DNA from 4 places in the Gracilibacillus sp. D59 genome. Region 3 is predicted to be linked to each of the others. Evidence: riboswitches for the same ligand, from Rfam matches in the RefSeq annotation. Region 3 holds a riboswitch; each other region holds the start of a gene.
What was found. A riboswitch is a leader RNA that binds a small molecule or an ion and turns the genes downstream of it on or off. The one in region 3 is predicted to bind thiamine pyrophosphate.
Positions count from the first base shown of each region.

Region 1: linked by a shared signal. The riboswitch ahead of ACTWP4_RS18995 (DUF561 domain-containing protein) and the one ahead of tenA (thiaminase II) in region 3 are both predicted to bind thiamine pyrophosphate.
Region 2: linked by a shared signal. The riboswitch ahead of ACTWP4_RS19420 (ABC transporter substrate-binding protein) and the one ahead of tenA (thiaminase II) in region 3 are both predicted to bind thiamine pyrophosphate.
Region 4: linked by a shared signal. The riboswitch ahead of tenA (thiaminase II) and the one ahead of tenA (thiaminase II) in region 3 are both predicted to bind thiamine pyrophosphate.

Region 1 covers NZ_JBQQCK010000013.1:127,026-134,833, reverse strand. The annotation lists gene ACTWP4_RS19005 (M20 metallopeptidase family protein) at 1-598, opposite strand, end outside; gene ACTWP4_RS19000 (ferritin-like domain-containing protein) at 899-1,342, opposite strand; TPP riboswitch at 1,484-1,580, shown strand; gene ACTWP4_RS18995 (DUF561 domain-containing protein) at 1,667-2,281, shown strand; gene thiO (glycine oxidase ThiO) at 2,274-3,386, shown strand; gene thiS (sulfur carrier protein ThiS) at 3,402-3,605, shown strand; gene ACTWP4_RS18980 (thiazole synthase) at 3,610-4,380, shown strand; gene ACTWP4_RS18975 (MoeB/ThiF family adenylyltransferase) at 4,373-5,392, shown strand; gene rsgA (ribosome small subunit-dependent GTPase A) at 5,515-6,555, opposite strand; gene ACTWP4_RS18965 (disulfide oxidoreductase) at 6,832-7,254, shown strand; gene ACTWP4_RS18960 (thioredoxin family protein) at 7,256-7,747, shown strand.
Region 2 covers NZ_JBQQCK010000014.1:88,898-96,705, reverse strand. The annotation lists gene wrbA (NAD(P)H:quinone oxidoreductase) at 1-54, shown strand, start outside; gene ACTWP4_RS19440 (cell wall hydrolase) at 388-828, shown strand; gene ACTWP4_RS19435 (hypothetical protein) at 881-1,201, opposite strand; gene ACTWP4_RS19430 (DUF421 domain-containing protein) at 1,415-2,089, opposite strand; gene ACTWP4_RS19425 (hypothetical protein) at 2,263-2,418, opposite strand; TPP riboswitch at 2,591-2,700, shown strand; gene ACTWP4_RS19420 (ABC transporter substrate-binding protein) at 2,785-3,759, shown strand; gene ACTWP4_RS19415 (thiamine-binding protein) at 3,773-4,066, shown strand; gene ACTWP4_RS19410 (ABC transporter permease) at 4,124-4,879, shown strand; gene ACTWP4_RS19405 (ABC transporter ATP-binding protein) at 4,879-5,622, shown strand; gene ACTWP4_RS19400 (TatD family hydrolase) at 5,615-6,382, shown strand; gene ACTWP4_RS19395 (thermonuclease family protein) at 6,551-7,297, opposite strand; gene ACTWP4_RS19390 (YdcF family protein) at 7,627-7,808, shown strand, end outside.
Region 3 covers NZ_JBQQCK010000003.1:252,577-260,384, reverse strand. The annotation lists gene ACTWP4_RS07465 (ABC transporter ATP-binding protein) at 1-732, shown strand, start outside; partial or broken gene ACTWP4_RS07460 (short chain dehydrogenase) at 921-1,085, opposite strand; gene ACTWP4_RS07455 (acetylornithine deacetylase) at 1,227-2,498, opposite strand; gene tenA (thiaminase II) at 2,498-3,181, opposite strand; TPP riboswitch at 3,310-3,407, opposite strand; gene ACTWP4_RS07445 (DinB family protein) at 3,471-3,974, opposite strand; gene ACTWP4_RS07440 (glycoside hydrolase family 43 protein) at 4,399-5,406, shown strand; gene ACTWP4_RS07435 (oligosaccharide MFS transporter) at 5,403-6,659, shown strand; gene brnQ (branched-chain amino acid transport system II carrier protein) at 7,383-7,808, shown strand, end outside.
Region 4 covers NZ_JBQQCK010000004.1:61,076-68,883, reverse strand. The annotation lists gene ACTWP4_RS08700 (CynX/NimT family MFS transporter) at 1-648, opposite strand, end outside; gene lepB (signal peptidase I) at 797-1,345, shown strand; TPP riboswitch at 1,404-1,511, shown strand; gene tenA (thiaminase II) at 1,621-2,310, shown strand; gene thiD (bifunctional hydroxymethylpyrimidine kinase/phosphomethylpyrimidine kinase) at 2,312-3,136, shown strand; gene thiM (hydroxyethylthiazole kinase) at 3,133-3,918, shown strand; gene thiE (thiamine phosphate synthase) at 3,923-4,573, shown strand; gene ACTWP4_RS08670 (type 1 glutamine amidotransferase domain-containing protein) at 4,634-5,158, shown strand; gene ACTWP4_RS08665 (DUF456 domain-containing protein) at 5,519-5,995, shown strand; gene thiD (bifunctional hydroxymethylpyrimidine kinase/phosphomethylpyrimidine kinase) at 6,023-6,811, shown strand; gene ACTWP4_RS08655 (VOC family protein) at 7,037-7,474, shown strand; gene ACTWP4_RS08650 (putative quinol monooxygenase) at 7,522-7,808, shown strand, end outside.

The DNA.
Region 1 (7,808 bases), on a different contig from region 3:
CTCCATGACCACCTTTTCCTTTTATTTCAATGGTGAAGTGATCTGCTGCTGCCATAAAGTTCCCACGTGATGTTTGAACGAGACCATAGGGTGTATTTGTCCAGAGATGAGTGCCATAAATGACATCAACATTCTCTAACACGCCTGCTTCAATCATTGGCTTGGCACCACCAGGGGCAAGTTCTTCAGCATGCTGATGAATGAAAACTACTGTGCCAGCAAGTTCTTCTTGGTGGTTTTTTAATACTTTGGCAACGGCAAGTAATGTCGTCGTATGACCGTCGTGTCCACAAGCATGCATAACACCGTCATTTTTAGATTTGTATGGCACATCCTTTTCATCTTGAATCGGCAGTGCATCAAAGTCAGCGCGTAATGCAACGGTTTTACCAGGCTTAGCACCTTTTAAGGTGGCTACAACACCGTTACCCCCGATATTTGCTTGATAGGGAATGTCTAATATTTTATATTGTTCCTGAATAAATGCTGCTGTTTTATGTTCTTGAAAGGAAAGCTCCGGATATTGGTGTAAAAACCTGCGCATTTCCACCATTTCATTATATAAATCATCAATTTCCTCATATAAAGTGTTCATCATGTCCTCACCCCACAGAAGATTTTCTTTTTATCACGGTGCTAATCGTCCGCAAAATCCCTACTTCAATGTTTGAGTGAATCTAAGAAGCTAAATGGGGATAACGGATGTTCACACCCTGATAAATTTCGCTAACCATCAGTGGGAGTCAAAAATCCCCACTGATGGAAGTCTTACTTTATTATACCATAGATTCCTAGATTTTCGTTTTTGTAAGCAGGTGGATATTATAGAACAAAAAAACAACCTCCAAACAAATGGAAGTTGTTTTTTCTATATTAAAAAAAGGGGGGGGTTAGTGAATTATTGAAAGCTCTTGTCTGACAAAAGTCGCTCTGTTTCTTCTTTATGACTAGTTTCATCTGCAATAATATCTTCTAATTTCACAACTAGTTCGGTTAAACCAAGCTCATCTGCTTGTTGTTTTCTTTTTTCATAACGCTCAATTGTTTCTTTTTCAGCTTGATAAGTAGCTTCTAACAAATCTTTAACATCTGTTAGTTGTTCGACTTTTGCTGGTGTTGTAGTTGGAGTACCACCTAATGTTTTGATTTTGTCGGATAAATATAAAGCATGTCCAATCTCATCATTTATTTCATCTTCAAAAAATGGTTTCAAAAAGGAACGATATAATCCAGAAACAACGGATGCATGGTACGTATACATGATCGTTGCCGCATATTCATTTGCTAAATCCTCATTTAATCCATCAATTAAAGTTTGTAATTTTTCTTGATCTTGGGCCATTAACTTCAACATCCTTTCTTATTTATGTTTCCATTATATGTCTACCCTTATGGAGAAATATTAAACATATAAATCGGATTATTTTTTGTTGGCGAATGTTTAATCCTATGTTATCCTTTTCCTGTAAGTAAAAAAAATACGAATGAACACTAGGGGAGCCATTTGGCTGAGACGAATCTTCGGACCCTTTGAACCTGATCTGGTTAACACTAGCGGAGGGAAGTGGTAGAAAAGCGATAATTAATTGAAGCTTTCGATACATACCACTCGTCCATGCTGGATGGGTGGTTTTTTATTTCCTTTAGGTCAAAGGAGGTTGTACCAATGCAAGGAATTCACCTAATTTCCAATGGCAGATTGACAGAAAATGATTTGCAGTTTGTGCCAGAGAATATCGATAAGGTTGATTTTATTCACCTTCGGGAAAAGACTAAAACAGCAAAAGAAATAGTGGAAATGATTGATTTGTTGGTAGAATCAGGTGTACCAGCAGATCGGATCATTATCAATGACCGTGTAGATGTAGCATGGGTAAAAAAGTGTAAAGGAGTCCAGCTTGCATTTCATAGTATTCCAGTTGCAGATGTAAAAAACTCCTTCCCAATTCGTATCGGTAAGTCAGTACATTCCCTGGTCGAAGCCATCGCTGCGGAACAAAATGGCGCGGATTTTCTACTTTATGGCCATATTTTTCCAAGTAATTCTAAACAAGGCATCGAACCAAGAGGTGTAGCTGCGTTAACAGAACTTACCGAAAATGTTTCGATTCCTGTTATCGCCATTGGCGGAATTACCGAACTAAATATGAGCGAAGTACTGGATGCTGGTGCTAGCGGTGTGGCAATTATGTCAGGAGTATGGGATGCCGAAGATCCTACCAATGCATTGAAGTGTTACCGCAAAGTGTTCGACAAAAGGAAGGAGGGACATCTTGACTAAACGATTCGATCAAATCATTGTTGGCGGTGGAGTTATGGGAGCATCGATTGCCTATGAATTAAGTAAAAGAGGTTACCATGTACTACTGTTGGAAGAGAATATAATTGCTGGTGAGGCATCGAGTGCTGCAGCTGGCATGTTAGGCGTACAAATGGAGTTCGAACAGGACTCACCATTATTTCGCTTTGCCAAAGAAAGCCGTGACTTATATTCTCGTTTAGCAAAAGATTTACTGGAAGAGAGTGGTATAGATATTCAGTTAATCGAGAAGGGTGCATTGAAGTTAGTCTATCATCAAGATGAAATCGATGATCTCAAAAGAATTGCAAGTTTTCAAACACAACAAAAAGTGGAGGCAAAAGTGATTTCACCGGCAAGTATACCGGAAAAAGAACTTGCTACCGATTTTTATGCAGCTCTTTATTGTCCGACAGAAGGTCAAGTATCAGCGCCACATGTAACGAAAGCATTTGCGAAAGCTGCAGAACATTATGGTGCTGTGATTCAAGAACAGACGAAGGTGCAAGATATCCTGAGTGAAAACGGGAAAGTCAAAGGCGTGAAGACAGATGAAAAAGTGTACACCGCTGAAAGTGTCATCATGACTTGCGGTTTTAAGAGTTCTCATTTTTCTCGGTATGTTAATCAACTTACACCTGTGAAAGGCGAATGTCTGTCCGTTGTTACGGAAAAGCCTCTTATTCAATCGACCATTTTTACAGAAGGTTGTTATCTCGTTCCCAAAAGAGGTAATCGAATCATTATTGGCGCAACTTCAAAGCCAAACCAAACCGATAAAAACGTGAAAGTAGCAAGTGTTCTTCATTTGTTATCACGGGCCAAACAGATACTTCCGGCATTAAATCAGGCAACCATAGAAGAGGCCTGGGCAGGTGTACGTCCACTAACAAAAGATGGTCTTCCCTATTTAGGAGAAGTACCAGGTGTATCAGGATTATATGTCGCAACTGGCCATTACCGAAATGGTATATTGCTAGCACCGAGAACATCAACATTTCTAGCAGATATCGTCGAAGGGAAACAAGTCAATCAAACTTATTTGGAGGCGTTTTCGTTAAAGAGAGAAAGTATCATTTCAGTGTAGAAAGGAGGGCTGATATTGGAGATTATCGTGAATGGAGACCCGCTAAAAGTAAGAGAAGGTATCACTAATATTGAAGAATTAATCCAAGAATTGCGTTTGGAGAAGAAATCATTAATTGTGGAGCATAACCAAACCATTTTAAAAAAAGAAAAACATAAAGAAACGGCAATTTCAGAGGGTGACAAATTGGAAATTGTTCATTTTGTAGGAGGAGGATAACACAATGCTTAAAGTAGGTAATTATACATTCAATTCTCGATTATTTTTAGGGACAGGTAAATATCCAAACTATGATATTCAAAAACAAGCGGTAGATGTATCTGAAACAGAAGTATTAACTTTTTCGGTACGTCGGATGAATATTTTTGATGCAGACCAGCCGAACTTTTTGGAAAAAATAGATTTGAAGAAGTATCGTTTTCTACCAAACACAGCTGGTGCCAAAAATGCGGAAGAAGCAGTAAGAATTGCTAAATTAGCGGATGCATCAGGTCTATGTGACATGGTCAAAGTAGAGGTGATCGGTTGTGACAAAACATTGCTTCCAGATCCTGTTGAAACGTTAAAAGCGACAGAGACATTACTAGCTGAGGGGTTTACTGTACTGCCATACACGTCTGACGATGTCGTACTTGCTAGAAAACTAGAGGAATTAGGTGTGCATGCGATTATGCCAGGAGCTTCGCCAATTGGTTCTGGGCAAGGCATTATTAATCCATTAAACTTGCAATTTATTATCGAGCAATCTAGTGTTCCCGTGATTGTAGATGCTGGAATTGGTTCGCCGAAAGATGCTGCCTATGCTATGGAACTAGGAGCAGATGGTGTTCTTCTCAATACGGCTGTTTCTGGTGCGAATGATCCTGTCAAAATGGCTGAAGCTATGAAATTAGCAGTGGAAGCGGGGCGATTAGGATTTGAAGCAGGTCGAATAGCGAAGAAAGAATATGCGGTAGCAAGTAGTCCTAAGGAAGGGATAAGTGTTGGTGAATAGTCGTTATCATCGCCAAATGCTCTTCGAACCAATTGGCGAAACAGGACAAAAAAGATTACAGGAAAGCCATGTCGTAATTGTTGGTGTTGGTGCACTTGGTTCAAGCAGTGCGGAAATGTTAGCAAGGGCTGGAGTAGGAACGTTAACCTTAATTGATCGTGATTATGTGGAAGAAACCAATTTGCAACGGCAACAGCTTTTTTCAGAAGAAGATGTCCGAATGCAAACACCTAAAGTAATTGCCGCTAAAAAAAGGTTGGAGGCAATTAATCATTTGACTCAAATCCATGCAGAAGTGATTGATGCCGGTGTGGAGGAATTAGAAGCAATTGTACCGAAAGTGGATGTGGTGATTGATGCCACAGACAATTTTGATACAAGATTAATTATTAATGATATTTGTCAAAAACATCAAAAACCATGGATTTATGGAGCTTGTGTAGCAAGTTATGGTGTGACGTTCACGGTTTTACCTGAGGAAACACCATGTTTGCAATGCTTAATGGATCATATACCAAGTGATGGAGCAACGTGTGATACGGTCGGGATCATTAGTCCAGCAGTACAAATGGTTGTCTCTCATCAGGTAACAGAGGTGCTGAAAATAATTACGGGGAATCATGATGCACTTTCGGGGAAATTAATCGCTTTTGATTTATGGAAAAATCAGCAAATGGAATTGAAGGTGGCGAGTTTAAAAGATGACACGTGTCCATCATGTGTGAAAAAACAATACCCACATTTAACATATCAATCTCAACTGAAAACAGCGGTACTATGTGGTCGGAATACGGTCCAAATAAGAACAAGTGCAGAAAAAATCATTCACTTTGATGAAATGAAAAAACATTTGGAACACAATCAACAAATTAAATTGTTTAGCAATCCATATTTGTTATCATTTGAGATCGATAAATATCGTGTGGTCGTATTCCGAGATGGACGTACGCTCATTCATGGCACAAAAAATGTACAAGAAGCTAAAAAAGTATATTATCAGTTTGTAGGATGAGAATGAAACAATAGTAGAATAGTATCTTAAACAAAGAAAATCCGAAAGTTGATTCAACATTCTATGGTTAGAATGAATCAGTTCGGATTTCTTTGTTTTATATTGGCTATGCTCCTAACGCTTTACCATTTTCCTTTTAATAGTTTCTCCGCTTGAATACGAGTTGCTCGTTGAGTTCCGTATTTTTTCTTAAGATCGAGAAACTTTGCCTCACGTTGAAGTTTACGGAAACTTTTAAACCGTTCTTCAGAAAGCACTCCACTACTAATGGCTTTTTTTACTGCACAGCCAGGTTCTGATCTATGATGACAATCACGAAATTTACACTGTCCTTCCAGTTCCTCAATATCTTGAAATGTTTGACTTGCTGCATCTTCAGTCGACCATAGTTGCAATTCTCGGATGCCCGGTGTGTCGATTATAATTCCACCATCTGGTAAAAGGAATAACTCTCGCTCTGTTGTTGTATGACGTCCTTTCGCATCATCTTCTCTTATGCTTTGGGTTTTTTGCACTTCTTCTCCGAGGAGACGGTTAATTAATGTTGATTTGCCAACACCGGAAGAACCGAGAAGTGAAATTGTTTTGCCTGTGTGAAGGAATGGGGTAAGCTGATCCATTCCCTCATTATGGAGAGCATCGACTGTTAATATGGGAAGACCAATGGCGATCTCTTCAACAGCTCTTAACTTCTCATCGACATCTTCACATAAATCTTTCTTCGTTAAAATGAATACCGGGGATGCTCCGCTTTCATATACTTGTGTTAAAAAACGTTCCATCCTTCTAACGTTAAAGTCATTATTTAATGCACTGACGAGAAATACAGTGTCAAGATTGGCAGCTATTAGCTGTTCCTGTTGTTTTTCCCCAGCAGCATGACGAGATAATACACTTTTCCGTTCTAACACTTGGTGGATAATTCCTTTTGAGTCTGTTGTTGTGTAATCAAACAGTACCCAATCACCTACGCAAGGAAAATCACGTGCATGTTCTGCATGATGAAAAAATTTCCCGGATACTTCGCAATGAATGCTACCCTTTACAGAATAGACAAGATATATACCGTTCGCAGATTTAGCTACTCGACCAACCGTATATGGGGTGTCTTTTACTAGTTCTTGATAGGAATGGTCAAACCCTAATTCATTTAAATTGTACAAATTTTTTCCTCCTCTAACATAACAGGAGGATAGAGCTATACGTTAAAAGCGTTACCCTCTCTGTTTCGTAACTGTTTTCTCTGAGACTCTCGATTATATACAATGCTCATAAGTCATCACGCTCCTTTATAGTTGTTGGTGTTAGTATACCAAATTTGATGTGAAATGCCATACTTCCTCTTCTTTCATAAACAAAGGTTTTCATTTTCACAATTCGTTCATTTGTTTTTCAATTGCTTGTATGTATAATTAATGTGAGAGGAGAATGTGAACGAAATGGACAAGAATAAGGAATCACTTTTATTTATTGTTTGGGCATGTAGCCTTATCGCAACAATGGGAAGTTTGTTTTATTCCGAAGTTATGAAATTTGTACCTTGTGAATTGTGCTGGTATCAACGAATCTTAATGTATCCACTCGTTGTCATTTATGGGTATGCTGTCTATAAAAAAGATATCCGATACGCTTTTCCAGGGCTAATTTTAAGTGGAATAGGAATATTTGTTTCAAGCTATCATTATCTAATTCAAAAAGTCCCTGCACTGCACGAGTCAGGTGATGCATGTGGTCTGATCCCTTGTACGACGACTTATGTGAATTATCTAGGTTTTGCATCAATTCCTTTTCAAGCATTGATAGGTTTTCTTGTTATCTTTGCCATTCACATTTATATAATTGTTCAACAAAGGAGCGTTTAAAGTGAAAAAAATGGTAATATTTGTATCATTGCTCGTTGTGATTTTTGGAGCATTGATATTTGTCGTGAACTATCAAAATTCTAAGCAATTAGAGGGTGTAGATAATCCTTATAATAAATCAGATTTAGATCAAGCCACAATTGATCAATTGGACGATCCGATGTATCAAAATCAAATCTTACCTGATGAATTAGCGAGCAAATTGAACAGTGGTGAAGATGTTACAGTTTACTTCTACAGTCCAACATGTATCCATTGCCAACGAACTACACCTGAATTGGTACCAATTGCAGAAGAATATGGTGTGGATTTAGTGAAATTGAATTTGTTAGAGTTTGATAATGCGTGGGGAGAATTTAATATTGAAAGCACACCTACGATGGTACATTATGAAGGTGGAGAAGAAGCTGCAAGAATAGTTGGTGAACAACCACAAGCTAATTTTGAGAATTTCTTTGAGCAAGAAGTTCTAGCAGAAGCTGATGACTCATAAAAGTTATCAGCTTCTGCTTTTTTTAAAGTGTCCAATAAAGTTGGAAAAGTGTCCAACAAAT
Region 2 (7,808 bases), on a different contig from region 3:
GTTAAACATCAAGCAAAACGTGTCGTCGAAGTAGCAAATAAAATTCATGGATAAGACTAGGTAAGAATTTTAAAATAAATCCTTTTAAATAATAGAGAGAGTAGCAATAATTTTTTTGTTACTCTCTTTTTTTACATATTCGCCCCCGAAATCTCCTCATATCAGTGACACCGTATATTCCAATGGCTGTAGATGGCGGAACATATTAAACTCCACCATGTAAAAAATCCAAATAGAAGTATGAAGAACTGAAGCGAACACCTAAAAATCCGACTTGATCTTAGCTATGAATTCTTGCGAAATGGTCCAAGCCCAAACAGATAAGAATTACGAAAATCTTACATTTTTCAAAGATTTTTTCATACAATTCTTTTAGAGGTGATAATAGTGACAAGAGTATCATATAACGAAAGTGACATTAATTTAATAGCAAGAATGTTGAGGGCAGAAGCCATTGCTGAAGGGCGACTAGGGATGCTCATGGTTGGGAATGTTATTGTAAATCGGGCAAAAGCTGATTGTTTAGATTTTAAGGATGTAAGGACTATACGTGATGTAATTTTTCAAGTTCAAGGTGGAAATTATTCTTTTGAAGCAGTACAAAAAGGTAGTTTATTTTATAGACCAGCAAGAGAAGTGGAGAAAAGGTTAGCACGACAAGTTGTAAAGTATTGGAGAAAACATCCTTCTAAATATTCTCTTTGGTATTTTAATCCGTATGCTGAATGTCCACCTACATGGTATGGTCAACCATTTGCAGGACAATATAAACAACATTGTTATTATGAACCACAGGCTAATACATGCGGAAGTGCTTATAGATTTTAACAAATACACAATACATTGGGGGGATTTTGATCGTTATCGATCAACACTCCCTTTAGTCTACTAGTAATATATATGTAGATACACTGAAAACGAAGAGTGTAGATAAAAGTAAAAACGAGAAATATTCTTTTTTTTCGATAACTAACATTTCAATAACCCGAACAGAATTAGATAATCCTAAAGAAAATAGCATAGCAAAAAGTAATAAAGTCGGAGAATCAGTTGACGGATTTGAACTTACTAACCCCGTAATAGATATCAATAACACTCGAACTGCAAAATAAATCGTTAAAACACTAAAAATAATGTCTATAGCTAAAAATAACTTATTTCTCTCTAAATACTTTTTTTGAATCTTTTCTCCTATTTTCATTTTCAGCCCTCCTTATAGCCATGTATACGATTAAATTAAGCTGTCATAAGCATAATCTCTTCTGTCAATATTTTAACATAATATTCCAAAAAGTTGAAATTAATCCATAAAAAAGACGAACATTTAATGACCGTCAGTTGAACTCATGCATCTGTTAGATAAAGTAAAATTGTTAACAATTTCAAATTTTTTCTTTTATTGTAGTCGTACGGTTTAAATAACCTGTACAAAAAGACCTTCCCCTTGAAGCCATTCAGCTATGAAAACATCTTTGTAGTCAGTAATATTATAAGTGTTTAATTGTGATTTCAGCCAAGATTCATCAAAGCCCAAATCAATGATTTCGTCCCATAAAACTTCTCCGTCTCTTATCAAAGTGATTGGTACGGAAACTACTTGTGAAGGCATATTAAAATCTTCCTGAGTCGTTTTTTGATACTTTGACTTTTTTAAAATACTAAGCGATCCGTTTGCCTCTAAATAGCAAAAGGCGACTTCACGAATAGAAAAGGTTTCACTTTGTCGAAGTAAATTTTGTAATTGATTTAAATTCATTCGATTTTTCTTTAATGCTTCACGATCAACAATTCCATTTTTGATAAGAGCAGAAGGTTTCCCTTCAACCAAACCTCTGATTGCAAGGAATTTTTGACTTAAATACTCAACGAAAAAAAGTAATCCTCCCCAAATACACATAGAATAAATAATATAAAGGACGCCTATTTTATGATCGTATAAAGCATTTCCAATTAATTCTCCTAAAACAATAGCTGCTATAAAAGTGAACGGGGAAATTTGATTAATGATTTTTTTTCCTACAAATTTCACTATGATAAACAAGAAAAAAAATCCAACTATAAGTTCAATTGTTAAGTACATAATTTTCATTTATATACAAACTCCACTTTTTTAAATTTGTTCAACCGATACTAGTAATATTTTGCATGATTTTCACCTGAATATGTATCGATATTACAAATCAATCAGATAGGTGCTTTAAACCTTTTCTGTAAAAAAATCGATATCATCATTCTTTGATTCAATCTACTTCATTAGCTTTGTTACTTTTCTATGTTATTCTTCTTGTTTATGTTCAAAGCAATATATAAAAGTAAACCAAACGCTCCTCTACCAAGCAATACCAGACCGAATTCTCCAATTAGTAATAAGACATAAGTTACAATCATACCAAGTAATACATATAAAAATACTTGCATTTAAATATCCTCCTTACCAAAACTTTAATATTTCTTCTTCCACAATACTGCAATGTAATTAGAGTGTTGGAAATAGCTATTGTCGGTTGGAGAATTTGGTATGTTAATTAGTAGGGTTAATAAAACTTGATCAAAAGTACGAATTATGTCAAAGTAGAAGGTAGTAATAGAATAATGAATGTAGGGGGACCGGTGTTGCCGGTTGAGACTGTATCCGTAAGATGCTGACCCTTAGAACCTGATCTGGTTAGCACCAGCGTAGGGAACATATGAGATAATAGTATCTATATGCGCCCTAGGCAATTCGTCTAGGGCGCTTTCTTATATGTTCCTCTAAAAAGATAATATAAATAGGGGGATTTCATCATGAAAAAATTTTTAATTGCAATCATAGGTTTGTTTATTTTGGCAGGATGTGGGAATGAAGAAAAGACACAAGAAGAATTAGAGAAAGTTACCTTAGTATTAGATTGGACGCCAAACACTAATCACACCGGACTTTATGTAGCCGAATCAAAAGGATATTTTAAAGAAGAGGGCCTTGATGTGGAAATTGTCATGCCAGGTGAAGCGGGGGCAGATCAAACTGTAGCTTCTGGCCAGGCAGAATTTGGTATTAGTTATCAGGAACAGGTAACAGAAGCACGTACTCAAGATATACCACTCGTTTCGATTGCTGCAGTTATTCAGCACAATACTTCCGGTTTTGCTGCACCAGTGGAAAAAGGAATCACATCACCTGCTGATTTTGCAGGGAAAACGTATGGTGGTTGGGGTGCTCCTGTTGAATCTGCAGTTATCGATGCGTTAATGAAACAAGAAGGTGCATCTGTAGAGGATGTAGAAATCGTAAATATGGGAAATACCGACTTTTTTACAGCAGTTGAACGTGATGTTGACTTTGCCTGGATTTATTATGGCTGGACAGGAATCGAAGCCGAACTTCGAGGAAAAGAAATTGATATGATGTATCTCACGGACTATTCGGAAAAACTAGATTATTATACGCCAGTTATTACAACAAATGAAGAGATGATTGAACAAAACCCGGAAACCATTGAAAAATTTATGGCTGCAGTAAGTCGCGGCTATCAAGATGCAATTGATCATCCAAGTGAAGCTGCTGATATCTTAGTTGATGCCGTACCAGATTTAGATGAAGAATTAGTCCATGCAAGCCAAGAATGGGTATCGCCAAAATATCAAGACGATGCAGACAGATGGGGCGAGCAATCAGCAGAGGTATGGAGTAATTATGCCGAATTCATGTTTAATAATGACTTGTTAGAGCGTGAACTAGACGTTGAAGCAGCGTTTACCAACGAATTTTTACCAGAATAATGGAGGGATCGCAATGGCTGAAGCATTAGTTAGTGTACAAATCATTCCAAAGACACCAAAAGGAGAAGATTCAATCCCTTTTGTTGATGAAGCAATCAAAATTATCGAACAAGCGGGGGTCAAATATCAAGTCAATCCATTAGAAACAACCATGGAAGGTGATCTTGTAGATTTATTATCTGTTATCGAAAAAATGAATCATCGTATGCATGAGTTAGATTGCCCAAGTGTTATCTCACAAGTTAAAATTTATTCTCATAAGAATCATAAAGCTTCTATGAGTGAATTGACCAAGAAATATCGTTAAATGGGAAAAAGCGGTCACTAAACAATAAAAAGTGGCCAGTAAATAGGAGCATGTTTTATGTTTAGAAAGTCATTTTTACCAGTCACAGTGATCATTAGTATTTTAATTATATGGGAAGTTTCCAGTCGCATCTTTGATATTCCGACCTGGGTCCTTCCTGCACCAACTGTTATTATTCAGGAAGCGATCAGCGGCTGGAATGACTACCAGCACCATATATTTTCGACAGTTTTGTTGACTGTTTGCGGACTAGCTATTGGTGTTAGTGTAGGGTTGATTATTGCGGTAGTCCTTCATGTTTTGCCCAAAATTCGAGAAGCACTATATCCACTGCTTATCATGTCACAAAATATTCCGATTATTGTGCTCGCACCACTGCTTGTTATTTGGTTCGGATTTGGTGTAACGCCGAAATTATTAATTATTACTTTAGTATGTTTTTTCCCAATCGTTGTATCTACCATAGATGGATTAAGGCATACAAACCCGGAATTAATTCATTACATGAAAATGGCTGGCGCTTCGAAAAAGCAAATTTTCATGAAGCTTGAATTGCCTCATGCGGTTCCACAAATGTTTTCCGGCTTAAAAATCTCAGCTACCTATAGTGTAATGGGTGCTGTAATATCTGAATGGTTAGGTGCCAATGAAGGAATTGGTGTATACATGACGTTGGCTTCATCATCGTTTCGAACTGACAGGGTATTTGTTGCCATTTTATTTATTATGATTTTATGTCTGATTTTTTTTGCGATTATCATTGCTGCTCAAAAAATCATATTAAAATGGCATCCGGGTAAGGAGGATCAATAATGAGTACACTAGAACTCGAGAAAATTACAAAAAGCTTCGGTGAACAGACGATTCTGGATAACCTGGATTTACAAGTGAATGATGGTGAATTCGTCTCCTTACTAGGACCGTCTGGAAGTGGGAAAAGTACAATTTTTCATCTAATCGGCGGGCTCTATCAAGCAGACCTTGGCACGATTCGATTGGATAATGAAACGATTAATGGTAAAAGAGGCGCTATTAGTTATATGCCGCAGACACCATCGTTATTCCCGTGGCGTACGGTTTTAGAAAATGTTATTTTAGGTATGGAGTTATATCAAAAGCCTGATAAAGAAAAAGCGCTCGCGATGTTGGAAAAGGCTGGATTAAAGGATTATGCCAACGCCTATCCACATGAATTGTCAGGTGGAATGCGTCAACGTGTTGCATTTGTACGCAGTTTATTAAGCCCACAATCTTTTATATGTCTAGATGAACCTTTTTCAGCATTAGATGAGTTCACAAGGTTAGAAATGCAAAAATGGTTATTAGCTATCTGGGAGCAAGAACGGCCCTCTGTCTTATTTGTGACACATAACATTGAGGAAGCTATTTTCTTATCAGATCGAATTCTTGTCTTAGGTGCGAAGCCTGCTAAGGTCATCAACGAATTCAGCATTGATTTTAATCGTCCGAGACAGGAAGAATTAACCTTATCGACAGCATTTCTTGAAAAGAAAAAAGAAATCTACCAAACATTACGAGGTGTATTGGATGTTTGATGCACATATTCATTTGGATTGGTATCAGCCAAATCAACAAAAAATAATTATGGATACATTAGAAGTGGATGGTATGATTGCCGTATCAAGTGATCTGAAAAGCTGTGAAAAAGTTTGGCAATTATACAATCAGTATCCAAAAGTTTTTCCGGCTTTTGGCTGGCATCCGGAACAACCACTTCCAACTAGTCAAGAAATAGCACAAATCGAAACTTTGATTCATAAACACCATGATCAGATAGTTGCCATTGGCGAAGTGGGTTTACCTTTTTATAAGAGAAAAGAGGAGCCCAATCTCCGTTTGCAACCTTATATTGTAATATTAGAACGATTTATGATTTTAGCCGCGCAATATGATTTGCCGATTGTTTTGCATGCAGTATATGACGATGCGGTGACGGTATGTGATTTATTAGCAAAGCATGGCGTGAAGCGTGCCCATTTTCATTGGTTCAAAGGAGATGCAGCAACGGTTCAGAGGATGATCGAATCAAATTATATGATTTCTGTAACACCAGACTGTGTTTATGAAAAGGAAATCCAAGACTTGATAGGAAGTTATCCAATGGAACTAATGATGGTTGAAACTGATGGTCCTTGGCCGTTTGAAGGTACCTTTCAAGGAAAAATGACACATCCTAATATGATAAATGATGTGATTAGGAAAATAGCGGGGATTAAAGAGTTACCATTACAACAAGTAGTAGAACAGGTGGAACAAAATACGAAAAAATTCTATCGACTAGAGAAGCATATATAAGCAAAGCCCGAAACTCTTTTCGGGCTTTGCTAATTTTATAGAAAGTGTCCAGTAAATCGTAAAAAGTGTCCAGAAACGGTGCCAAAGTGTCCAGTAAATTAAGAAAAGTGTCCAGAAAAACTGTAAAAGTGTCCAGAAAAAAATTATCAGAAAAAAACTAGATTTTCATTATTCACAAGCTACTCCATCACCATCGCCATCCATATAACTACCATAACCTGGATCCCCTTCGTACAGCGGTGTTGCACCAGCTTCACGCGCTTCTGTACAATTAGCATATTCAACATCCTTATCTTCTTGATCATCAGTAGGGATTTTATGGTTAAATCCATCATCTGTTACGTATCCATCAATACTCCAGATTCCAATCTCTGCTTCACGTGCTAGTTGTTCCGCTTGTTTCATTTCGTCTTGATGGGTGTAAGGTGGATCATAGACATATGCATAACGCGCTAATCCTTCTTCTAATAATAATTGGTTAAAATTTTCTCCATCTACCCAAATATAGCCGAGTAGACGATCATATTTATCACGCTCTGGTCCATCAAATTCAACTTTAACTTCTTTGCCAGTCAGCTTTTCGACTGCGAAATTAGACGCTTCCGGACCGAACGGCTGAACAGGGAGGTTAGGGTGTTTTGTTTCCGGAGTATCGACTAATAACAGTCTTATTGTTTCTTCTTGACCATCTATGTCAATATTGACTGTATCTCCATCGACTACACGACTGACGGTTGCCTTAGCGAAATTATCATCATTTGAATTAGATTCTTGAATTTCCTGTGTTACTGTTTCGCCGGTTGTATTGTCCGTTGCTGGTGTATCGGTTTGATCATTTTCGACTGTTACCGTACCACAGCCAGTCAGTACGGTAATCACGATAAGTAAACTGATCAACCATTTTTTAATAAACATGATGTGTCCTCCTGTTGTGCTCATTGTTATAATTGTCACTAGTAAGTTATCTAAAAAAAGGTGGTATGTTAAGATGTATACAATTCTTTTATTTCTGTTATTAGTAATTTTGGGATTTTTATTAAACTATTTAGACATTCGTGTATATCTCCCATTAATTGTCTTTAGCTTAATGTTAGCCTTAATGATTAGAGGTGTATACTTATTGAACAGTATACACAAAAAAATAGTAAGAGAAAATAAAACATTAAGTGAAAGAATACTAGAAAAAAGATTAAATAATAGGAACGATTAGATTTTCTTATGATAGAGTGGGAAAGGAATATTGTATGAAAAGAATGGTATTTATACTGGTAGGGATCATGATCACTTTTTTTATTATCCATACGGCGGTTATCACCATTGATGGGTTATCCGATGAAAGAGAAGCGTCAGAGATTGGCGTTGTCCTTGGTAATAAAGTCAATAAAGACGGCACACCTTCCAAAAGACTACAGGAACGTCTAGATAA
Region 3 (7,808 bases):
AACATTGAGTTCAAGCGAGTTGTTTTTCGGTACGATAACCATATAAATGATGTCTTGGAAAACCTATCCCTTCATATTAAACCCGGGGAGTTCGTTGCATTGGTTGGTGCATCTGGAGTTGGGAAAACGACGTTATGCTCGCTAATCCCCCGCTTTTATGATGTGAATGATGGGGAAGTGTTACTTGATGGAATAAACGTCCGTGATGTTGAATTGCAATCTTTAAGGAAAAACATTGGTGTGGTACAACAGGATGTTTACCTTTTTGCTGATACTGTTATGGAAAATATTCGTTATGGTAATCCAGAAGCTAGCGAAGATGAAATTATTACTGCTGCCAAGCATGCAAATGCCCACGACTTCATCATGCGCCTGCCAAATGGATACCATTCTGAGATTGGACAACGAGGCGTAAAACTGTCTGGTGGTCAAAAACAACGACTTAGTATCGCTAGTGTATTCTTAAAAAACCCTCCTGTTCTGATATTAGATGAAGCAACAAGCGCACTTGATAACGAAAGTGAAAGCATTGTAAAGGAATCACTGGAATTACTAGCAAAGGGGCGTACAACTATTGTGATAGCTCACCGACTTTCCACTATTCGTAAGGCGGAACGAATTATCGTTTTAACAGAAGAAGGGATTGTAGAAGAAGGAACCCATGATACATTGCTTGCTCAGAGTGGAGTGTATGCAAACTTATACTCCAAACAATTTGAACTACAAGTATAAAATATAAATAAATAATCGGCTCTTTTTTAAAGGGAGTCGATTTTTTCATGCATTTTCTTCTTGAAGATAACTTCCCGTTACTTACAAAAATTCACATGCTATTGATTTACTACAAGGTGTTCTGTTCTTTGAGGTAAATTACTTAAAGCTGTTCTTAAGAATTCAGGATATATCTCAACATTTTAACTAGCAACCGCACCATTAGCCATCGCTGCTGAACTACTATTTAAAATAGGGTCATCCATCATAATGCCGGTCGTTAAGGTAAAATTTCCGCCTTCATTTATGTAATGTTGTCCAATTAATACTAGTTTGACTTGACCCTTCAGTTTACTATTTATCGCTATTTCATTTAGTTCAGGTTTAAGCTCACTTTAATCTCAAAAGTGTGATGCTCCCTGTTGTGACTGTGATAAGATACCAAATTATTCCATTATCAGTCGCTACATTACCAAAAAAGGTACCACCCCAGATGGGTTGATACCTCTAGTATCCTACTGTTTCTTTGCATTACACCAAGATGAAATAAACGTTAGCAATGTCTTCGTAAACGTAATTAATTCATCCCATTCTATTTTTTCATCAACAGAATGTGCTTCATTTAATTTTCCTGGGCCGTAAATAGCCGTCGGAATTCCAGCATCACCGAACCAACCCGCATCTGTCACCGTTTTCGACATACCAATAGTAGTTGTTTCCTGTTCGACAGTGAAGTGTGATTGTTGCAGAAGCTTCATAGCTGGATGCTCTGGATCTATCTTAGCAGATGGAAAAACTTCACCTCGGTCCACTATCATGGATTTCCCGCCCCATTCAAAAAGAAGTGGATTGTCTTGAAACCACGGATCGTTTTCAACAGATTGTGTCAGGTACGACTCTATTTCTTCTGCAACCTCTTGATAATCTTCACCAGGATAAAAATGAACTGTAATCCAAAGACGACATTGATCCGCTACAAATGCCGGGTGGCGTCCACCTTCAATGACCGCCGGATTAATGGTAGTCGTACCTTTTTTAAATCCTGGATACTGTTTGGTTTCCGCCCACTCCTGTTCCAACGCACGCAAGCTATCGATAATTTTGGTCATTTTTTCGATTGCACTAGCACCTTTACCTGTGTCATTTAATTCAGCACGCATTGCATCATGATAAACTTGTTTACTTTTAACCGTTATCCATCCCGTAATCACACCACCTTGACCATGGATTTCGCGATTACTACCATCAACAACTAGTGCAAAATCAGCATTATATCCTTTTTCAATACAAGAAAGTGTACCTGCCTCACCAACTTCCTCACCGATTACCGTCTGGATCTGTAAATCACCTTTTAAGTTTATCCCTTCTTCATGTAACAGCTTTACTGCGAATAGAGTACAAGCAATGGCTCCCTTCATATCGGAGACACCACGACCATACAGAAATCCAGCTTTTTCAGTGAGAGAAAAAGGAGGTACTGTCCAACTGGAATCATCACCAACCTCAGCCACATCAATATGCCCGTTAATGATCAGACTATTGTATGATTCAGATTGCATCCCTTTCTTAATACCGACAAGGTTAGGATCATTCGGAAATACATCCCAACGTTCGGTTTGAAAGTCTAATCCTTCTAAATACTCAGCTATATACGCCTGAATTTCAGACGTATTTCTAGCAGGCGGACTCACTGTTGGAAAACTTATAAGATCAGATAGAATTTGCTTTAATTCGTCTTTTCGTTCCTCTACAAGATTTGCTAAATGGGTTATTTCAGGATCATTCATCATATATTCACCGGCCAATCTTCTTTATTTTCGACCATATCCCAAAACATATATTCAAGCTGACTAGTCCTCACCACAATTTCCTTAAGTCTAGCTAACTCTTGTTCCTGCTTTCCTTCCGCAATCTGATTCATCAACTGTTTTGTCTCTTCAGCTAATTCTGTAAACTCATTGGAACTATACATTTCCACCCAGCTACTATAAAAATTATCATCATCTAAGGCACCTGGTAATTTCGCTAGAGATTTCCCGATAAAATTGTAGCTCCATTCACATGCCAGTACTGATGCAACGACATTTTCCACACCTCCACGCTGAGATAAGTTCAACATATAGCTCGTGTATGCTGTTGTAATCGCAGACGGTTCTGTTGCCTCAAGTTCTTCTTTAGATATACCGAATTCTGCCGCAAACTTACGGTGTAAATCCATCTCCACATCTAATACGCCATGTAACAGCTTGGCAAAGGTCGTCATCTTCTCTAAGTCTTCTGCTTTAGCACTTCCTATTGCAAAAAGTCTTGCATAATCAATCAGATAGACATAGTCTTGCTTTAACCAATGTTTGAACTTCTCCTGTTCTAATGTACCATCACCCAATCCCTTAACAAACGGATGTTCAAGATACGTATTCCAAATAGGTTCCACTCTTCTCCATAGACGCTCTGTAAACAATCTACTCATTTAGCACTCTCCTTATTTTTTGTAATTGCGAATAAAAATGATTGTAACTCCTAACAATGACATAACAAAAACCCATCACCAAGGAAAGGAGATGGGTCTAATAATATATAGACTAATCAAAATCTATATGACTACCCATTCCACTTCCCTACGCTAGTTTTAACTAGATCAGGTTCAAAGGGTCGAATTCCTCTCTCAGCATCTACATGCTCCCCTAGTCGAATGATTGAATTATTTAGTTTCATATTTTAGTGTACTAGCTAATATTTGGAAAATCAAACGAAGCTAGTCATAGTATTGTTTCATTCTTGTCGCTCAAAAACGCTTCTATCTGCTCTTTATGGTGGTTATCATGCCAAACAAAAGCACTTATATAATTGAAGAGTGAATGAGGATAACCTGAATATCGGTCTATCTCTTCCCCATTTAACGTATATGCAGCAAAAAATTCTTCCTCTGATTTTCCCTTTAACACTTTGACTAATTGACTCCTGGCGTCGATTTGTTCCTTTAATAGTTGCTGCTTTTTAACACCAGATAAAGCATATTCAGAAGCTGGTTGATTGATGACGTCAAATGCAGCACTTTCGACATTTGCTCCCGATGTCATTTTTGGTATTAAATCTTGTAACATGTAACGGTCCCAATAAGTAATATGACTAATAATTTCAGCGGGAGACCATTTTCCTTTTTTAATAGGTTCAAAGAAAAGGTCATCCTCTATTTTCGTTAGAGATCGAACCCAATCATTAAACTGTTCAAATTCTTGAATTAGTTGTTCAATTTTCTCCATTTAAAATCTCCTTTTTCGTTACTAATTGTTGCCTAGCCCTAGTAAACACCTATTAAATCTATGTTAACATAATATTCCAAAACTATTTCACTTTAAAGATTTAAATGATTCTTGCACTTATATTCAAGTATACACCCATACCCCACAAATTTTTGTTCGTACATATTTTATAAAGCGTTTTCAATGAATCCATACAAATTTAAAACAAAAAACTTATCATACTATATTCCCCAAAAAAGCAAAACAAGTGATAAAAGCTTACAAAACCTTTATTTCAACAATTCCATCTAGCTAACATCGATCATTTTTCTCTTAATCTATCATATGAATTAAATAACTTTTTCAATATTTTTGTTTGACACTTATACGTATAAGTAGTAATATTCCTTAATGTAAGTAAGAAAAACATAGTTAATAGAGGTGTATACATATGAAAGAAGACATAATGAATCCAATCGTATTACAACGTGCTGATCCTTTTGTGTATAAACATTCGGACGGTTATTACTATTTTACAGGGTCCCACCCTTTATATGATCGTATCGTACTTAGGAGAGCAAGAACACTAAATGACTTACATGATGCAGAAGAAATTGCTATTTGGTGGAAACATGAAAGCGGTCCATTGAGCGAATTAATTTGGGCACCTGAAATTCATCGTGCCAATGGTAAATGGTATATCTATTTCGCTGCTGCACCTGATACAAATATTGATGACGATACGTTCAATCATAGAATGTATGTTCTTGAAAACGCCTCAAAAAATCCAATGGAGGGAACTTGGATTGAAAAAGGTGAAGTAAAAACTGGCATGTCAACGTTCGCATTAGATGCGACAACCTTCTTCCATCATGATGAGCAGTATTACGTATGGGCACAACAAGACTTGGATATTAAAGGGCATTCAAACCTATATATTGCAAAAATGGAAAATCCGTGGACATTAAAAACAGAACCAGTCATGTTATCAAAACCTGAACTTCCATGGGAGATAAAAGGATTTTGGGTAAATGAAGGACCAGCTGTTTTAATCAAGAATGAAAAGGTGTTCATAACCTTTTCAGGAAGTGCCACTGGTGTCGATTATTGCATGGGACTACTAACTGCTAATAAGAATGACGATCTTCTGAATCCGAAGTCATGGACAAAAAACCAAGAACCAGTTTTCCAAAGTTGTCCCGAAAACAGTCAGTATGGTCCAGGGCATAACTGTTTTACAGAATCTGAAGACGGAAAAGATACAATTTTAGTTTACCACGCTCGCAACTATACTCATTTGGTTGGAGACCCGCTCTATGAACCAAATCGTCAAGCAAGAGCACAAAAAATCGAATGGGATGCAAATGGAGATCCTGTTTTCGGTAAACCTGTTCCAGATGATAGATGGACACCACAAACACCTGAAGTTTTAAAAAGGAGTAGACAACAATGAACAATTTAAAACAGCTAAAATTTTGGAATTTCGGAGGTATGTATTACTTCTATTTCATGATATGGGCGCTAATATTCGCCTTTTTACCTTTTTGGTTAAATAAAACTGCTCATCTTGATACGAGTATTTCCGGATTAGTATTCTCCGCTATGGCGATTACTGCTCTAGTTTTGGAACCGATTTATGGAATCATTCAAGATAAACTAGGACTGAAAAAATATTTATTTGGTTTTGTTGTTTTATGTCTTTTATTTATTGGACCATTTGTTCAGTTTGCTTTTCTCCCACTGCTGCAAATTAATGCAATCTTTGGTGCAATTGTTGGTGGGGCCTATTTAAGTTTATGTTTAAATGGCGGTGTTGGAGTCGTAGAGGCATATATCGAGCGTTCCACACGTGCAAACAAGTATGAATATGGACATGTGCGTTTATTTGGTTCACTCGCAGGTGGTACGGCAGCATTTATCGGTGGTATTATGTTTGTTCGTAACCCATACAGCATTTTCTGGGCTTGTACAGTATCAGCAGTAATTCTTGGTATTCTTTTATGGACGCTTCGTGTAAGAAAAGAAGAAGAAGCGAACGTTGATGCACCAGAAGCTTCAGAAGAGGAAGAAACACCAGTAACAAAAGAAAATATTTTAAATGTATTTAGAAATCGAAGCTTCTGGGGATTTTGTATTATGATGATCGGTATCGCAACAATGTTTGATGTATTTGATCAACAGTTCCCCAATTATTTTGCAAGCTTTTTCAATGATGCATCGAGAGGTGAGCTTGTTTTTAGTCGAATTGCTTCTGTACAAGTATTCCTTGAAGCTGGATTTATGGTTTTAGCGCCATGGTTTATCAATAAAATTGGTGCTAAAAATGGTCTGATTCTAGCTGGAATTGTATTGTTTATCCGTGTAATTGGGTCAGCATTCTTCACAGAAATATGGATGTTAGCAACTTGGAGATTACTAGCTGCTATTGAGATGCCTTTAATGCTTGTTTCTATTATGAAATATATTACGGGTGTATTTGATGTTCGTTTATCAGCTACCGTATATATGCTAGGATTTAATTTCGCGAAACAGGTTGGAATCTCTATCTTCTCTTTTGTAATGGGTTACTTATACAATATTCTTGGCTTCCAGAATGGATATGTCGTGCTGGCGTTTATCATTCTAGCCTTTGTTATTGTTGGAGCTTTGATCATGAAAAGTGAAAGACATTATACAGATACCAGAAAAAATCTATCTGCTGCATAGTGATTAGAACAATAACTGAAATGAAAGTGCCAGGCCACCTAGTTCAGGTAGGTCTGGCAGCCTTTTGGGCTTTGAACACTTATGCTATTGTCATAAGAATCTGGCGATAGCTTTCATTATTTTTATATTCGAACATAAATTGAAAATGTCACGTAAGAATTTCAACAGTTCGGATCTACTATTAACTTCAGACGTTTCTCTATCAACTTCAAGTGCTTCTCTATCAACTTTAGGCGTTTCTCTATCAACTTCTAGCGCTTCTCTATCAACTTCAAACGCTTCTCTATCAACTTCAAGCGTTTCTCTATCAACTTCAAACGCTTCTCTATCAACTTCAAGCGTTTCTCTATCAACTTCATGCGTTTCTCTATTAACTTCAAACGCTTCTCTATCAACTTCAAACGCTTCTCTATCAACTTCAAACGCTTCTCTATCAACTTCAAGCGCTTCTCTATCAACTTTAGGCGTTTCTCTATCAACTTCATGCGCTTCTCTATCAACTTCAAGCGCTTCTCTATTAACTTCTAGCGCTTCTCTATCAACTTCTAGCGCTTCTCTATCAACTCTATATATCTTCCGCCCTAATATTTACCTATAAAACAGATATTAATATGTATTGCTTTTCAAATGATTACATGATATTCTGTATTTTTTGACGAAGCATGTCGACACAACCACAATGCCTTGTATGGCATTTTACATAATAATTAACGGAGGTTTAGTATGTCATCACGTAATTCAGTAAGTGTCATCACAGTAGGTTTTATGTTATTTGCTCTATTTTTTGGGGCAGGAAACTTAATTTTCCCACCACAATTAGGGCAAGCTGCAGGGGAAAATCTATTTTTAGCAAACTTAGGTTTTATCATTACCGGCGTCGGATTGCCTGTACTTGCTGTCTTAGCATTAGGCATTTCAGGCAAAAGTAATTTGCAATCACTTGCAAGTCAAGTTCATCCATTGTACGGTCTCATTTTTACTGTTGCTTTGTATTTAACAATCGGACCATTATTTGCATTGCCAAGAACTAATACAGTTGCTTATGAAATGGGAATTCTTCCGTTTTTGGAGGATAAATCGAGCAATTGGTCATTGCTGATCTTTACCATCATATTCTTTGGTTTATCTCTATATTTCTCGTTGCAATCT
Region 4 (7,808 bases), on a different contig from region 3:
CCAAGCAACAGGTGAACGCAATAATTTGACTGTGCTCGGTTCAAACAGTTCACTATCTTCTTGAAGGGGCGCTTTATTCATCGCCACTAACCAAGCAAAAATACCAATGATCGTTAATATGCTCCAACTAGCTAATGACCATTTCCAGCCGAGTCCAGCAGTTGTTGTTAATGGAACGCTTAACCCAGATCCTAATGCTGCAAAAATAGACATGGAAGTAGTATAAACACCGGTCATTAAACCAATCTTAGTAGGAAAATTACTTTTAATAAGACTTGGTAAAATGACATTAATGATGGCGATTCCCACACCAATTAATGTGGTCCCGATGAATAATAAAGTAATGGATGCAGTGGAACGAACCCAAATACCAATTAATAATGTTAAAAGACCGTAAAGTAATGCTTTTTCATTACTTGTTCGATTGGCAATTCTTGGAGCAATTGGTGACATAAAAGCAAAGGCTATGAGAGGTAGACTGGTTAAAAAGCCTGCGCTCCAATTATTGATGGATAAATCTTCACGGATTATTCCAATAATGGGCCCGACAGAAGTAATGGCGGGTCTTAAATTAAAGGCTAATAGAATAATTCCTGTAATAAAAAGAATAGTATAATACTTCTTTGCTAAATGTTGATCTGTTTTCATTTGTTCACCTTATTTCTATGGTATAATTAACAATTGCCATACAAAATATGCTAAAATAAGTAAGAAACTATCATTGGATTTAGCATTATAATAGAATAACATATATAAATCACAAGTAAAAGTTAAGTAAAGTGAAGGAAGGTCTATAATGGAGAATAAAGTCGTTAAAGAATTACTTTCATGGTTGAAGGCGTTGTTGGTTGCTATTATAATCGTACTCCTATGTCGGCACTTTTTGATTACACCTTCAGTTGTCAAAGGTGAATCGATGATGCCGAATTTAAAAGATGGAGACCGGATCATTTTGAGTAAGATAAGCAATATAGATCGTTTTGACGAAATTGCCTTCGAAGCACCAGATTCAAACGATAATTATGTGAAAAGGGTAATTGGCTTTCCTGGTGATACGATCGAGATGAGAGATGATAACCTGTATATTAATGGGGAACTTTATGAAGAATCATATCTTGATAAGTACAAATCTTTGCTTTCTGAAGGTCAAAAGCTTACAAATGATTTCACTCTTAAAGAATTAACAGGAAAAGAACGTGTTCCCGAAGGCAAAATATTTGTTTTAGGGGATAATCGAAGAGTTAGTAAAGATAGCCGTCAATTTGGGTTTGTTAATGAAGAAGCTATCATTGGAGATGTCAAAATGCGGATCTGGCCGATTGATTCATTTGGGATAATTAATTAGAGACGGGAAAACTTGACATTTCATCGTATCCATGTTTTATTGGTTATAACTTCATAATAAATTCCGCTAGGGGTGCTGCAAGAGCAGCTGAGATAAGAATCGATTTCTTGATCCCTTTGAACCTGAACTGGTTAAAACCAGCGTAGGAAAGTGGAGTCGGATGGTGTGTGAATACATGCACCTTTATTTTTTGATATGGATTATTCAAAGAGCCGCTCCGCTACCCGCGAGCGGCTTTTTTATGGAAATATATATTTTTTGTGGAGGCAGTAGACATGACATTTAGTCAAGAATTGCGAGTAGCGGCAAATGATATTTACCAAGGTATTTTTGAACACCCTTTTGTAGTGGGAATTGGTGAAGGGAACCTACACAAAGAAGCAATCATTCATTATGTAAAAGCAGATTTTGAGTACCTTAATGCGTTTATGAATATTTATGGTATTGCCATTACGAAAAGCACTACAAGAGAAGATATGACGTATTTTTATGAAAAAATCGGCTTCATCTTAAATAGTGAAATTCATCCACATCATAATTTGTGTCGTGTTGCAGGAGTGGACTATGATGAATTGCAAGGATATCCTCTGCCACCGACAGCTGATCATTATGTAGCACACATGAAAAGTGTAGCTCAGCAAGGAAGTATAGGTGAATTAATTGCAGCCTTGTTACCTTGTCCATGGACCTATTTGGAAATCGGACATTATTTAAAAGATAAATATCAACCGACAGAGCAACACCCTTTCTATGAATGGATTACATTTTACGCAAAAGAAGAAACAGCATCCGTTACGACTGAATTATGTGAACGTTTAGATAAGTGGGCAGAACAAGTAGGAGAAGGAGAAAAACAAAAAGCAAAATTAGCCTTTATGAAAAGCTGTCAGCTAGAGTATTTATTCTGGGAGATGGCATATAACGTTGAAGCATGGCCATTTTCATTAGATGGAAAGGGGAATTAAAATGCATAAAGTAGCGTCAGCACTAACAATAGCTGGAACCGATCCATCGGGTGGTGCCGGTATTCAAGCAGACTTGAAAGTGTTTCAGGAACGAGAAGTTTATGGTATGAGTGTGATTACCTCTGTAGTAGCGCAAAATACATTGGGAGTTCAAGATGTGCAACACTTGTCCATTGATTTTATTGAAAAGCAATTAGATGCTGTATTAACAGATATCCCACCGCAAGCAATCAAGACTGGGATGATCGCTACTGTCGATATGATGAAATTAATAGCAGAAAAACTAGCAAAAACGAACATTCCTTATGTTATTGATCCGGTTATGGTGGCGAAAAGCGGTGATTCCTTAATGGATGAAGCATCAAGACAAGTTATTCGTGATACGCTAATTCCTCTTGCTACAGTAGTAACACCCAATATACCGGAAGCGGAAATTTTAGTAGGTTTTGAGATTCATCATAATCAGGACGCAGAAAAAGCAGCGAAAGTGATTGTGGATGATTTAGGTGCAAAAGCAGCGGTTGTTAAAGGTGGCCACCTGCAAGGGGAAGCTGTGGATGTTTTATATGATGGTAAAAATCTTCATTATCTAAAGGCAGATCGTTTTGATACGAAACATACGCATGGAACAGGCTGTACCTTCTCCGCTGTCATCACTGCTGAACTGGCAAAAGGTAAGACAGTAAAAGACGCAGTGGCAATCGGAAAGGATTTTATTACAGATGCCATTCAGTATCCTTTAGAGCTAGGTCATGGCCATGGTCCGACAAATCATTGGGGATACAGATTAAAAGGTTTACCTCATAAAAGGGAGGCATTCAAGTGAGCCATTTAATTGAGGAGGTACGAAAGCAGCAACCATTGATTCATAATATTACAAATCAAGTAGTAATGAACTTCACAGCAAATGGACTATATGCTGTTGGTGCAGCACCTGTAATGGCGAATGCCAAAGAAGAGGTAGAAGAAATGGCGCAGATTGCAAGTGCTGTCGTATTAAATATTGGGACATTAACAAAAGAGCAAGTCGATGCGATGATTTTAGCAGGTAAAGCTGCCAATCGAGCAGGGGTACCTGTTGTGTTAGACCCGGTGGGTGTCGGTGCTACCACATTCCGAACAGATTCCGCTAAGCGAATCGTACAGGAAGTCAAGGTAACATGTATCAGAGGGAATGCAGGGGAAATTTCCAATTTAGCCGGAGTTGATGCTCAAGTTCGTGGTGTCGAAGGTTCAAGTAGTATCGATGTACAACAATTAGCAGAGTTAGCTTTTGATACATTACAAGTACCTCTTGCTATCACTGGGGAAAAAGACGTGGTTATCAACCAAGATGAACGAGTTATAATCTCCAATGGTCATCCACTTCTAACAAAAGTAACTGGTGCAGGGTGTTTATTATCAGCTGTTATTGCGTCCTTCTTATCGGTAAGTGAAAACGTGATAGAAGCTGTGACTAATGCACTTAGCTATTATGGAGTGGCAGCAGAAAATGCTGCAGAAATGCATACCTATCCAGGAAGTTTTCAAATAGCATTCTTGGATCAATTGTTTGTAGTAGATGGAGAAGAAGTCAACAAGAAAAAACAAATAACTAGGAGTTCTTAAAAGAATGAAACGTGATGTATTGCAAGTTTATTTTATACTCGGAAGTAATAATACGAAAGAAGATCCCTTATATGTACTAAGAGAAGCGTTAAAGGGTGGTATTACCCTTTTTCAGTTTCGCGAGAAAGGCCGAGGTGCTCTTGAAGGAGAAGCTAAAAAGCAATTAGCCATTCAAATGAAAGAGCTATGTCATCAATATCATGTCCCTTTTTTAGTCAATGATGATGTGGAATTAGCGCTGGAAATAGAGGCAGATGGTGTTCATGTAGGACAGGACGATATGTCGATAAATGAAGTGAGAAAAATTGTCCCTGCTAATTGGCTTGTTGGTGTGTCATCAACTAATGTAGAGGAAGCAGTTCAGGCAAAGAAAGACGGTGCTGACTATATTGGAGTAGGCCCAATTTATAGCACAAATACGAAAGAGGATGCGAAACAACCAATTGGGGCAAAAGGTTTACAGGAAATAAGAGAAAGAGTAGGAGATCTGCCGATTGTGGCGATTGGTGGTATCCGTTTAGGACACGTGATTCGACTGATGAAATCTGGTGCAGATGGAGTCTCAGTCATTTCAGCAATTAGCCAAGCCGAAAATCCTGAGACTACAGCAAGTACTTTTTTTAAGTACGCTAATTATTATACACGGGAGCAATGATTCGATAATGTGGGCTCACTTTTGATACACTAATAGTATTAAGGTGAAGGAGGTAATATTGTGCGTCTTGAAAATAAAAAAGTAATTGCTTTAGTAGACGAAGATTTTGAAGATTTGGAACTATGGTACCCTATTTTACGTTTGCGTGAAGAAGGTGCAACGGTTGATTTGGTAGGAAAAGAGGCTAATCAAAAATATATTGGAAAATATGGTGTTCCAGCAAATTCTGATTATGCTTTTTCCGATATAAATGCAGAAGATTATGATGGTATCCTAGTGCCGGGTGGATGGGCTCCTGATAAACTAAGAAGGTTCCCGGAAGTGCTAGAAATGGTACGTTATATGGATCAAGCGAAAAAGCCGATCGGCCAAATTTGTCATGCGGGATGGGTACTGGTTTCTGCTGGTATATTGCGTGGCAAAAAAGTAACTAGCACGCCAGGTATTAAAGATGACATGACGAATGCAGGTGGCTTGTGGAGTGATGAACCGGTCGTAACAGATGGACATATTATTTCCAGTCGTCGCCCACCGGATTTACCACCATATGTGAAAGCATATGCTGACTTCCTTGCCAATCAGTAAACAAACTTGATCTTACAGGGTTTTCCTTGTAAGATCTTTTTATAACTATGAGAATACATCAGTGCGAAGTAACTTTGGTGATTTTGTCTGGCTTTATATGAGTGATAACCACCAAATCTCTTGTGAGTGAGCAAAGATTTGTTGAATAAACCAAGATAATCGACAAATCTTCCGTGAGAGAACAAAGATTTGTCGTAAAAATCGAACTATACATTAATATGTTCATCCATTTTTAATAATGAGTGAGATATAACGGAAATAGGGTGTGGTTGAACTGTAGACAAAAGTATATGGTAAACAAACTACTCGCATAGCGGTAAGTAGGATTTTTCAAAATTGTAGGATAGGGGATTATAAGACATGGAAATGGTATGGTGGGCATTGATTATTGTCTGTTTTGTATTGGCGTTTGTGGGGATTATTTTCCCGATTATTCCGTCGGTATTGGTGATTTGGATTGGCTTTTTTATTTACCAATTTGCACTATCGGCTGAGAATATTGGCTGGATTTTCTGGATAGCAATGGTTGTTTTAACATTGCTGTTGATCTTTTCCGATATTATTGCCAACAGCTATTTTGTAAAGAAATTTGGCGGTAGTAAAACAGGTGAGCGGATGGCAGCTATCGGGGTGATTGTTGGTTCATTTATTATCCCGCCATTCGGTATCATTATTGTTCCGTTTGTTTTAGTCGTCGTCACGGAAATGATTCAGAAAAAAACATCACAAGAAGCACTCAAGGCAGCGTTAGGGTCCTTGATTGGATTTCTAAGTGGAACTTTCGCAAAAATTATTATTCAGTTGATCATGATTATCTGGTTTTTTATCGTTATTTAATGGAAATCAGACATCGAGGTGTTACAAATGAAGCGAGTATTAACAATAGCTGGAGCTGCTGCACAAGGAAGTGCCGGTATCCAAGCGGATTTAAAGACATTTCAGGAACGGGATGTATATGGAATGTCAGTGATTACAGCAACAGTAGCCAATAACTCAAAAACAGATCAAGGGATTTTTATCCGGGAAATAGAAGAGATTGAAGCACAGTTTTATGCCGCAACAGAGATGGTTGGTGTGGATGCTGTTAAAACGGGTATGCTCTTTTCTGCTGAAATTATTGAACAAGTAAGTCGATTGCTAGAAGATATCCCCGTACCATATAAAGTAATAGATCCAGTTATGATTGGGAAAATGGGGTCACAACTGCTAGCAGATGATGCGATTGAAGTATTAAAGGAACAATTAATTCCGCAAGCAACAGTTATTACACCGAATCGGTTAGAAGCAGAAAAGCTGTTAGGTCGAAAAATCCCGTCTGAACTGGAAGGTCTAAAGCAAGCGACGAAGGAGTTGTATGACTTCAAACCTCAATCAGTTTTATTAAAGGCTGGAAAGGTAGAAGATCAGGCAGTTGATATTTATTTTGACGGACAGTCGTTTGAAATCTTTCGAATGCCTTTGATTGACACAATACATACCAGTGGAGCTGGTTGTACATTTGCTGCATGTTTAACTGCCGAATTAGCAAAAAATGTACCAATGACAAGAGCTGTTGAGGTGAGTAAACAGGTTGTACACGATGCTATTGAACATGCATTGTCGTTTGGAAAAGGTATAGGCTCAGTTAGACATGGTGCGTCCAGACAAAAGTAAAGGTCATCTTTATTCGACTTCATATAAAGGATGGTGTACCAATACTTTGTTGGGCGGCGTTCGATTTATTGTGACCGTAGGCGGTGAAAACGTCTACGGTTTTTTTATTACAAAATTACTCTCCATCTATTATTATCCCCGAATGATATAAAATTTCAAAAAGAAGAGGAAATCGTGATCTGGTTATCGAAATGAATACCCATCAAATAAAAAAGGATGAGAAAAGTGGATTTAAAACCAAAAGTAAGTGGAACGTTCGGAAAAACAATTCAAGTACGCCTAGTTTCAGACTTAAAAAGAGCTCTGGAATACTACCGTGATGTTCTCGGATGTAAAATAGATGATTGGGGGCATGCAGAACGTGATGAAATGATTTTTATTCTTCAACAAGCTAACTCACCGGAGGATGTGCGACCAAACCTTCGAGCGAAGAAACGTTACGATTATCCGACGGAATGGGAAGGGCCTGATTTTGGCTGGGACACGTTTGTTCATGTTAGTTGGGATAGCCTTGATGCCTTAGTTGAGGAAATTCGAGGAAATGGTGGTTATATAGCTGTTGAACCGTATACTGGTAAACACGGTATGTGGGAGTTTAAAAACGCATGTATAAAAGACATTGATGGATATAACATCGTATTAGGCGCAATGCGTGAATGTTAAAAAATATTAGTGGCTGTGATTGCCATAATATACGAGGAGGATTTAAAATGAGCAAATTTGGATTGTTTGGGAAATTTACAGTGAAAGAAGGACAACGAGACACATTGGTAGATTTTTTAATGGAAGCATCGGATTCAATGGAAAGTTTGGATGATTGTGAGGTATATCTTGTAAGTATTACAGATGATGAACCGAATTCTGTATATGTGTATGAGGTGTGGAGTGATGAAAATACCCATCAAGCATCTTTGAGTCTTGAAGAGACACAAACATTAATAAAACGCGCAAAGCCAATCATTACAGGGGTGGAGCGAATAAGTACTTTAAAGACATT